Linked DNA regions of Rhodopseudomonas palustris. The protein of the gene in region 2 interacts with the protein of the main gene of each other region in a pairwise test. Links are inferred from orthologs where the notes say so. Each region holds a gene or a part of one and is shown on either strand. Other genes may lie near its edges.

What was found.
Region 1: the proteins of dnaQ (region 2) and dnaE interact in binary tests that used the Escherichia coli proteins (3 or more experiments, as listed by UniProt). The link is inferred for Rhodopseudomonas palustris from one-to-one orthologs.

What each region holds. Positions count from the first base shown.
Region 1 is NZ_CP041387.1:2,179,414-2,184,053, forward strand. Bases 1-4,034 are described here. They hold dnaE (DNA polymerase III subunit alpha), read right to left. Parts: upstream 3,657-4,034; coding sequence 201-3,656; downstream 1-200. Other genes in these bases: FLL57_RS09955 (caspase family protein), read right to left, coding at 1-42. In the rest of the region: FLL57_RS09965 (DUF3551 domain-containing protein), read left to right, coding at 4,153-4,398; FLL57_RS09970 (DUF3551 domain-containing protein), read left to right, coding at 4,511-4,640. UniProt on the Escherichia coli protein: DNA polymerase III is a complex, multichain enzyme responsible for most of the replicative synthesis in bacteria. This DNA polymerase also exhibits 3' to 5' exonuclease activity. The alpha chain is the DNA polymerase catalytic subunit.
Region 2 is NZ_CP041387.1:4,593,360-4,597,503, reverse strand. The notes cover bases 728-3,659. They hold dnaQ (DNA polymerase III subunit epsilon), read right to left. Parts: upstream 2,577-3,659; coding sequence 1,878-2,576; downstream 728-1,877. Other genes in these bases: FLL57_RS21190 (Maf family protein), read right to left, coding at 3,306-3,659; coaE (dephospho-CoA kinase), read right to left, coding at 2,616-3,215; secB (protein-export chaperone SecB), read left to right, coding at 1,325-1,798; FLL57_RS21210 (Tim44/TimA family putative adaptor protein), read right to left, coding at 728-864. Also shown: mltA (murein transglycosylase A), read right to left, coding at 1-119; more of FLL57_RS21210, read right to left, coding at 157-727; more of FLL57_RS21190, read right to left, coding at 3,660-3,914; FLL57_RS21185 (pyruvate, water dikinase regulatory protein), read right to left, coding at 3,911-4,144. UniProt on the Escherichia coli protein: DNA polymerase III is a complex, multichain enzyme responsible for most of the replicative synthesis in bacteria. The epsilon subunit contain the editing function and is a proofreading 3'-5' exonuclease.

The sequences.
Region 1 (4,640 bases), 2.4 Mb from region 2 along the record:
GAGAACGGCGGAGACCAAAGACAGCACGGGATGGAAACGCATGGCCAGAGACCCGATTCATGGGCGCCGCCGAACCGACGGATCGCCGTCGCGCGCATTTCAGCGCGCCGCAGCCTGAACGGCGATTGAATGGATCCCGCCTCGAGTAAGGCGTGGTGCGACGGCCGGGCTCGGCGATGGGACGTCAGCGCCCTCGCCGCTCACAGCGTCTCGACGTGCTCGACGCCGCTGACCGCCTTGATCGCGCCGGCGATCTGCGGCGAAACCTGGAAGCGGCCGGGAATCTCGAATTCGACCTCGGTCTGCGGATCGAGCCGCAACACCAGCGCGACGTTCCCGCCGGCGGCCCGGGACTCCGGGGGCTGAAGACGTTTGGTCAGCGACTCCAGCGGCTTGGTGTCGCGCAGGAAGATCCGCAGGCCCTTCTGGGTCTTCGCCGCGGCGGCGTCGAGCGGTTCGGCATGCAGCACACGGGCGCGGACGTCCTCACCCTGCAATTCGGCGCCGAGCTGCATCAGCACCGCGGCCCCCGGCTCCAGCACCTCGCGATATTGCGCCAGCCCCTCGGAGAACAGTACCGCCTCGAAATGCCCGGTCGGATCCGACAATCCGATGATGCCCATCTTGTTGCCGGTCTTGGTGCGCCGCTCCATCCGCGACACCACCGTGGCGGCAACCTTTCCGGCGGTGGCGCCGGATTTCACCGCCTTGCAGAACTCGTTCCAGGACTGCACCCGCAGCCGCTTCAGGGCAGTGGCGTAATCGTCGAGCGGATGGCCCGACAGGAAGAAGCCGATCGCGTCGTATTCGCGGCGCAGCCGCTCCGACGGCAGCCAGGCGTCGAGCTGCGGCAGGATGATCGAGGGGACGTCCGACAGGCCGCCGAACATGTCGTTCTGGCCGCTGGTCGCAGCTTCATGATTGCGCTGGCATGCGGCCACAATGGCGTCGGCGCCCGCGAACACCGCCGCGCGGTTCGAGTTGAGGCAGTCGAACGCGCCGGCGGCGGCGAGACATTCGACGACGCGCCGGTTGATGGCGCGCGGATTGACGCGCGCGGCAAAGTCGGCGAGCGAGGCGAACGGCTTGTCGCCGCGCGCCTCGACGATCTGTTGCACCGCCTGCAGGCCGACGCCCTTCAGGCCGCCGAGCGCGTAGTAGATCGTGTTGGGACCGACCTCGAAAGTGGCGCCGGAGCGGTTGACCGACGGCGCCTCGACCTTGATGCCGAGCCGCTGCGCCTCGGCGCGGAATTCGCTGAGCTTGTCGGTGTTGTGGATTTCCAGCGTCATCGACGCGGCGAGGAATTCCACCGGATAGTGCGCCTTCATGTAGGCGGTGTGGTACGACACCAGCGCATAGGCGGCCGCGTGGCTCTTGTTGAAGCCGTAGTCGGCGAATTTGGCGAGCAGGTCGAAGATGGTGTCGGCGGCGTCCTTGGCGACGCCGTTCTTGACCGCGCCCTCGACGAAGATCGCGCGCTGCTTGTCCATCTCGGCGCGGATCTTCTTGCCCATCGCGCGGCGCAGCAGGTCGGCGTCGCCGAGCGAGTAGCCGGCCATCACCTGCGCGATCTGCATCACCTGTTCCTGGTAGATGATGACGCCGAACGTCTCCTTCAGAATCGGCTCCAGCATCGGATGCAGATACTCGGGCTCCTCGTCGCCGTGCTTGCGGGCGCAGTAGGTCGGGATGTTGGCCATCGGGCCCGGGCGATACAGCGCCACCAGCGCGATGATGTCCTCGAACCGGTCGGGACGCATGTCGATCAGCGCCCGCCGCATGCCGGCGCTTTCAACCTGGAACACGCCGACCACGTCGCCGCGAGCCAGCATCTGGTAGCTCGGCGCATCGTCGATCGGCAGCGTGTGCAGATCGACATGGATGTCGCGCTGCTTCAGGAGCTTCACCGCGACGTCGAGCGTCGTCAGCGTCTTCAGGCCGAGGAAGTCGAATTTGACGAGGCCCGCGGGCTCGACCCATTTCATGTTGAACTGGGTCACCGGCATGTCGGATTTTGGATCGCGATACAGCGGCACCAGATCGCTGAGTGGGCGATCGCCGATCACGATGCCGGCGGCGTGGGTCGAGGCGTGACGGGTCAGGCCTTCGAGCTTCTGGGCGATGTCGAACGCGCGCGCCACGATCGGGTCTTCGTCGCGCGCCGCCTGCAGCTTCGGCTCGCCTTCGATCGCCTGCTTCAGGGTGATCGGCGCGGCGGGATTCTGCGGCACCAGCTTGGTCAGCTTGTCGACCTGACCGTACGGCATCTGCAGCACGCGGCCGACGTCGCGCAGCACGCCGCGCGCCTGAAGCGTACCGAAAGTGATGATCTGCGCCACCTGATCGCGGCCGTAGCGCTGCTGCACGTATTCGATCACTTCGCCGCGGCGGTCCTGACAGAAGTCGATATCGAAGTCCGGCATCGACACACGTTCGGGATTGAGAAAGCGCTCGAACAGCAGGCCGAAACGGATCGGATCGAGATCGGTGATGGTCAGCGAATACGCCACCAGCGAGCCGGCGCCCGAACCACGGCCCGGACCGACCGGAATGCCGTGCGCCTTGGCCCATTTGATGAAGTCCGACACGATCAGGAAGTAGCCCGCGTATTTCATGCGGGTGATGACGTCGAGCTCGAAAGCGAGCCGCTTGTTGTAGTCCTCCTCGGTCGTGCCCGGCGACAGGCCGTGAACGCTGAGCCGCTTGGCGAGGCCCAGCTCGGCCTGGCGGCGCAGCTCGGCGGCTTCGGCGGCGGCGGCTTCCACCGCGTCGCTGACGCCGGCGCCGACCGTGAACAGCGGCAGGATCGGCTTGCGGGTCAGCGGCCGATAGGCACAGCGCTGCGCGATCTCCACCGTCGAGGCCAGCGCCTCGGGCAGGTCGGCGAACAGCACCGCCATCTCGGCGCGGGTCTTGAAGCGGTGATCGGGCGTGAACTGGACACGATCGGTCTCGGCGATCAGCTTGCCGGAGGCGATGCACAGCAATGCGTCGTGCGCTTCGTAGTCCTCGGTGCTGGCGAAATGCGGCTCGTTGGTCGCGACCAGCGGCAGGCCCTTGTCGTAGGCGAGATCGATCAACCCGCCCTCGGCGCGGCGCTCGGCCTCGGTGCCGTGGCGCTGCAGCTCGACATAGAGGCGGTCGCCGAACGCCTGCTGCAGCCGCTCGCAGCGCTGCGCGGCGAGCGCCGGGTCAGTCAGCATCGCCAGCGAGATCGGACCGTCGGGCCCGCCGGTCAGCGCGATCACACCATCAGTCTCGCCGTCGAGCCAGTCGAGCTTGATATGGGGGACCTGGTTGACCGGCGTTTCGAGGAACGCACGCGAGTTCAGCCGCATCAGGCTGCGATAACCCTGCTCGCGCGCCGCCAAGAGCACGATCCGCGCCGGCGTCGCAAGTGCGCCGTGGCGGGAGTTCGGATCCTGGTCGCCGAAATCAATTCCGAGTTCGAGCCCGACGATCGGCTGGATCCCCGAGCCCGACAGCTTGTCGGAGAATTCCAGGCCGCCGAACATGTTGTCGGTGTCGGTGAGCGCCAGCGCCGGCTGGCGGTCGGCCTTCGCCAGCTCCGCGAGCTTGGCGATCTTCATCGAGCCTTTCAGAAGCGAATAGGCCGAGTGGACGTGCAGATGGACGAATCCGGCGTTGCTCATCGGCGCGGCGGCTCTTCGGATAAAACGTGCGGGTTGAACGGGTGGTTTGCGGAACCGGAGCCGTCACGGCCCCCGACTCGGAAGCCCAATCGTGGGCTCCCTTACCCTTCACCGCAAGCATTCGCGGCCTGCTTATCCCCGCTATGCCGAAGCGGTCGCAACGCAGTCCGAGTTCAGGCCTGCGCCAGCACCTGGGCCCACACCGCCACCATGCCGATGAAGAGCGCAATCGACGTCAGCGCCGCAGCTTCCTGGATGAAGATCTTCAACATCGTCCGCCTCCCTGACCTTGTGAACATAACAAGAACATTGTTCTCATTTCGTTCTAGAGTCAAGCAAGCGCGCTGCGCAGCAACCCTGACCGTTAACGAGACGTTACTATCCCCGAAGTTCACCGGCGCAACACGGATTGACGGTCATTCGGGATTCGCGCACGGATCGACGACGACGCGTCTCGCTTCGCGACAGCGAACGCGCCATAGCAGCGGAGACGACGATGCGGATTGCAGCGATGGGACTGCTGGCAGGGCTGATGCTGCCCGCGGCGGCCGCGGCGCAGGCGCCCTACGACAACTATCCGGTCTGCCTGCGGGTGTACGGCCCGGTGCGCTACGACGAGTGCCGCTACGTTTCGATCGAGCAGTGCCGGCCGTCGGCCTCGGGCATCGCCGGACAATGCGTAGTCAATCCGTGGTATCAGCCGTCGGCGGCGCCGCGGACCAGCCGTGCCAAGCGGCATTGAGCCGGCGCATGTGCGCCTGGCCCCTCGGACGTCATAAATTTCTGCAATACTGGTACGTAGGCCTTGAGTCGCCGCTGAGGCGCTCGGCCGCTCAGCAAGGATACCCACGACGATGCGCAAGCTGTTCCTGATCGCGATGCTCGCCGGCCTCGGCCTGACCACCACCGCCGAGGCGCGGGACTATCCGGTCTGCCTGCGGGTGTATCAGAGCTATCACGACTGGTACGACGAGTGCAGCTACG
Region 2 (4,144 bases):
AGCACATGGCGATGCCGCGGATGCGAGCCGGCATGGTGCGAGGATTTGGCGCCGTGGTGATGATGCAGGCTGCGCGCGTCCGATGTCGTGGGAACGAGCATCAGCGCGGCTGCGATCATGCAGCCGGCGATGGCGGCGCGGCGCGCGCCGCGTGCGTCAGGTGCCGCTGCCGGTGCCAACCAGCTTCCAGTTCGGATCGCGCGAGCTGGTGTCGCGGGCGAAGGTCCAGACATCGGTGATGTCGGTGACCTTGTCGGGCGAGCCGTCGACCACCGCACCGGTCTTGTCGCGGGTCGCGGAGATCATCTGCGACACGAATTTCAGCGTCAGCATCGCGGTGCGATCACGCAGCTCCGCGCTGATCAGCTCGGCCTTCTCGATCGCGACGAAGCGGGATTCGACCTTCAGGTCGTTCTTTTCACGATCCTTGATGGCGGCGTCGAAGCTCTCATAGACCTCGCTCGACAGCAGGTCGCGCAGCGAGCGGCGGTCGCCGTTGGCGAACGCCATCACGATCATCTCGTAGGCACTCTTGGCGCCGTCCACGAAGTGACGGGCATCGAACGAGGAATCGTGTTGAGCGATGGCGTTGAGGCCGTGTTCCAGCTCGGAATCCGGCTCGGCGATGCCTTTCCAGCGGTCGGAGGGCGGCACCACGTCGGCATTCGGCGCGATCGGAGCCTGATCGATCACGGTGCCGGGCATCGAAATCACGTTGTTGTCCTGCTTGCCCGAAATCATGTCGCGCGCCGCGGCGCGATCGAACGGGGGCCGTTCGTTGCCGGTGCGCTGGCCGAGCACATTGCGCAGACGCAGGAAGATGAACACCGCGAGCGCCAGGAAGATAATGGTGTAAATATCCACGTCGCATTCACTTTCTGATCGGGCCGGGGCCTGCCGGCGCGGCTTTGGTCTCCGGCCTCGTGGCGCCAACGCGGCAAGGCCGGTTTTCACCATGTAGGCATCAACCGCGGCACGCCAATGGCGCGTTTTGGCACAGCCATTGGGGTTCGCAAGCCCAAGCGCGATCTCTGGAGCAGTCGTCGCGCGAGCTTACGCGTTTCGGGCCGATCCGGAAACCGGGAGCGGCCCGAAACCTGGTCGGGCAACGGTTAACGAATGGTTTATCGATGCGGCCTCGGGAACAAGGCGACCAGATTGCCGGTATCTGACGAAGGGCTGGACCGGGATCCAGCAGAGGCGTCCGTCTACCTTGTGGAACGCCGCAGGCGTATGATAGCCACTCGCCCCAGCACCCGCCCATTGTTGCGACGCTCGCCGCCGGCCGGCGGTCGCCTTCAGTCCGCTTCCAGGAGATTCATCGATGACCAACGGTAACGGCACGCCTCCCGAGGGTGCTCCTCCGCAGCTCAATGTGTTGGCGCAATACACCAAGGATCTGTCATTCGAGAACCCGAACGCTCCGGCGTCGCTCGCGCCGCAGCAGCAGCAGCCGGCGATCAACATCCAGATCAATGTCGGCGCCAACAATGTCGGCGAGAACGAATTCGAAGTGACGCTGTCGATCGAGGGCAAGGCCGAATCGGGCAGCAGCGTGCTGTTCAGCTTCGAACTGGCCTATGCGGGCGTGTTCCGGGTTCTGAACGTGCCGCAGGAGAACCTGCATCCGCTGATCATGATCGAATGCCCGCGGCTGCTGTTCCCGTTTGCCCGCGAGATCATCGCCAGCGCCGTGCGGGACGGCGGGTTCCCGCCCCTGATGCTCGATCCGGTCGATTTCATCGGCCTGTATCGCCAGAACCTCGAGCGCGCCCAGCAGCAGGGCCAGCCGAGCTGATCCGCTCGCCGCTCACGTTCATGACTTCTGCAATGCCCGGCCGACGTGCCGGGCATTGTCGTTTCGGGAAGACAAATAGTCAGGCGCCAGCGGCCAAATAGTCCGGCCAGATCGCCTTCTCGCCCATGGTGGCGATGAAGTCGCGGTGGGCTTCGAGGTCGGCGTCGGTCAGCCGGTTCGGCAGCGGCGCGGGTCGCTGGCGGCGACGGTTCTCGCTGGCAGCTCCGACCACCTCGGCCGGCACATCGGCCAAAATGAGCTGCGACTGCCGGGCACCGATCAGGTCGATATAGACCTCGGCCAATAGCTCGGCGTCGAGCAATGCGCCGTGCTTGGTCCGGCGCGAATTGTCGATCGCGTAGCGCGAACACAGATCGTCGAGCCGGTTCGACACGCCCGGATGCTTGCGGCGGGCGAGCAGCAGCGTGTCGACCAGCCGGTCGCGCGGCACCGGCGCACGCGACAGCCGTGACAGTTCGGCATTGATGAAGCCGATGTCGAATGAGGCGTTGTGGATCACCAGCGGGTCATCACCGATGAATTCGAGGAACTCATCGGCGACCTGGGCGAACAACGGCTTGTCGGCGAGGAACTCGGCCGACAGTCCGTGCACCGCAAAGGCCTCGGCCGGCATGTCGCGTTCGGGATTGAGGTAGCGATGATAGGTGCGGCCGGTCGGCATCCGGTTGAAGATCTCGACGCAGCCGATTTCGACCAGCCGGTCACCGCGCAGCGGGTCGAGGCCGGTGGTTTCGGTATCGAGGACGATCTCGCGCATCGCTTCTGATCAGGTCGTTGTTGTCGGGGATCCGGCGAATCAATCGCGCCGGCGCGGCATTCTAGCAGCCGCCTCGAGGATTTCGCGGATCTGGGCCCGCACCGGGTCGAGTCCGTTGGACGTATCCACGACGAAATCCGCACGCTTGCGCTTTTCGGCATCGGGCATCTGCCGAGCCAGAATGGCGTCGAGCTTGTCGGGGGTCATGTTGTCACGCGCGAGAATCCGTTCACGCTGCACCTCCGGCGAGGTCGTCACCACCACCACCGCGTCGACACGCTTTTCGCCGCCGGTTTCGAACAAGAGCGGCACATCGACCACTGCGACCGCGGCGCCGGATGACTCGGCATCGTCGAGAAACTGCTGGTGATGGGCGCGCAGCATCGGGTGCACGATTGCTTCGAGCCGCTTCATCGCAGCCGGATCATGCACAACCTTTGCCGACAGCAGCGCGCGATCGACCTTGCCGCCGACCGTGGTGCCGGGAAACGCGGCTTCGATCGCCGGCACCGCTTCGTTCTCGTAGATCTTATGCACGGTCGCATCGGCGTCATAGACCGGCACGCCGGCTTCGGCGAACAGCTTGGCGGTGGTCGATTTGCCCATCCCGATCGAACCGGTCAGTCCGAGCACCAGCATTCCGTCGCCTCCGTCTTCGTCGCGAGACATTTCAGATCCGATTCCGATCGGTTCTGAGACTCGCTTTTTTTCTGGTTCGTCGTCCGCGCGTCAGACCGCCAGCAGGTTCTGGCTACGCAGAAAACCGAGCAACGGCAACAGCGGCAGTCCAAGGATGGTGAAATGATCGCCGTGGATGCCGTCGAACAGATGCACTCCGAGACCTTCGATCTGATAGGCGCCGACACTGGTAGTGGCTTTATCACCGACAACGTCCAGATAGGCATCGATCTCGGCTTCGGTCAGCGGCCGCATCGTCATGCGCGCGATCGAGACGTCGGCGAACAGCGTGATGCCGTTGCGCACCATCGCGATCGCCGAATGCAATTCGTGGCGGCGGCCGGCGAGCTCGCGGAGCTGCCTGGCGGCGGCGGCGCGATCGGCGGGCTTGTTGAAGCCGCGCGCACCGAGCGCCAGCGTCTGATCGGCGCCGAGCACCAGACGGCCCGGATGATGATTGCTGACGAACGCCGCCTTCTGCTCGGCCAGCAAAGCGGCGATCTCGCCCGGCGCGCTGAGACCCGACGCATCCGCGATGCCGCGTTCATCGATGTCGGCGGGAATCGCGTCGAACGGAATCCCGGCATTGGCGAGCACTGTCTGCCGGGCGCGGCTTTGCGAAGCCAGCACCAGCGGCTGCGGCCCGAGCCACAGCGTCATTCCGGGCCTCTCTGGCGCTGCCTGTCGGCCAGCAGCTTCATGATCGCCGCGGCGGTCTCCTCGATCGAACGGCGGGTGACGTCGAGCAGTGACCAGCCGTATTTGGCGCTGAGCTTGCGGGCCAGCAGCACTTCGTCGGTGACCGCCTGGCGATCGATATAGGAATCGTTGCCGGCGCCGGCGCCGAGACTCAGAAGCCGGTTCTGCCGGACCTGAATCAATCGTTCGGG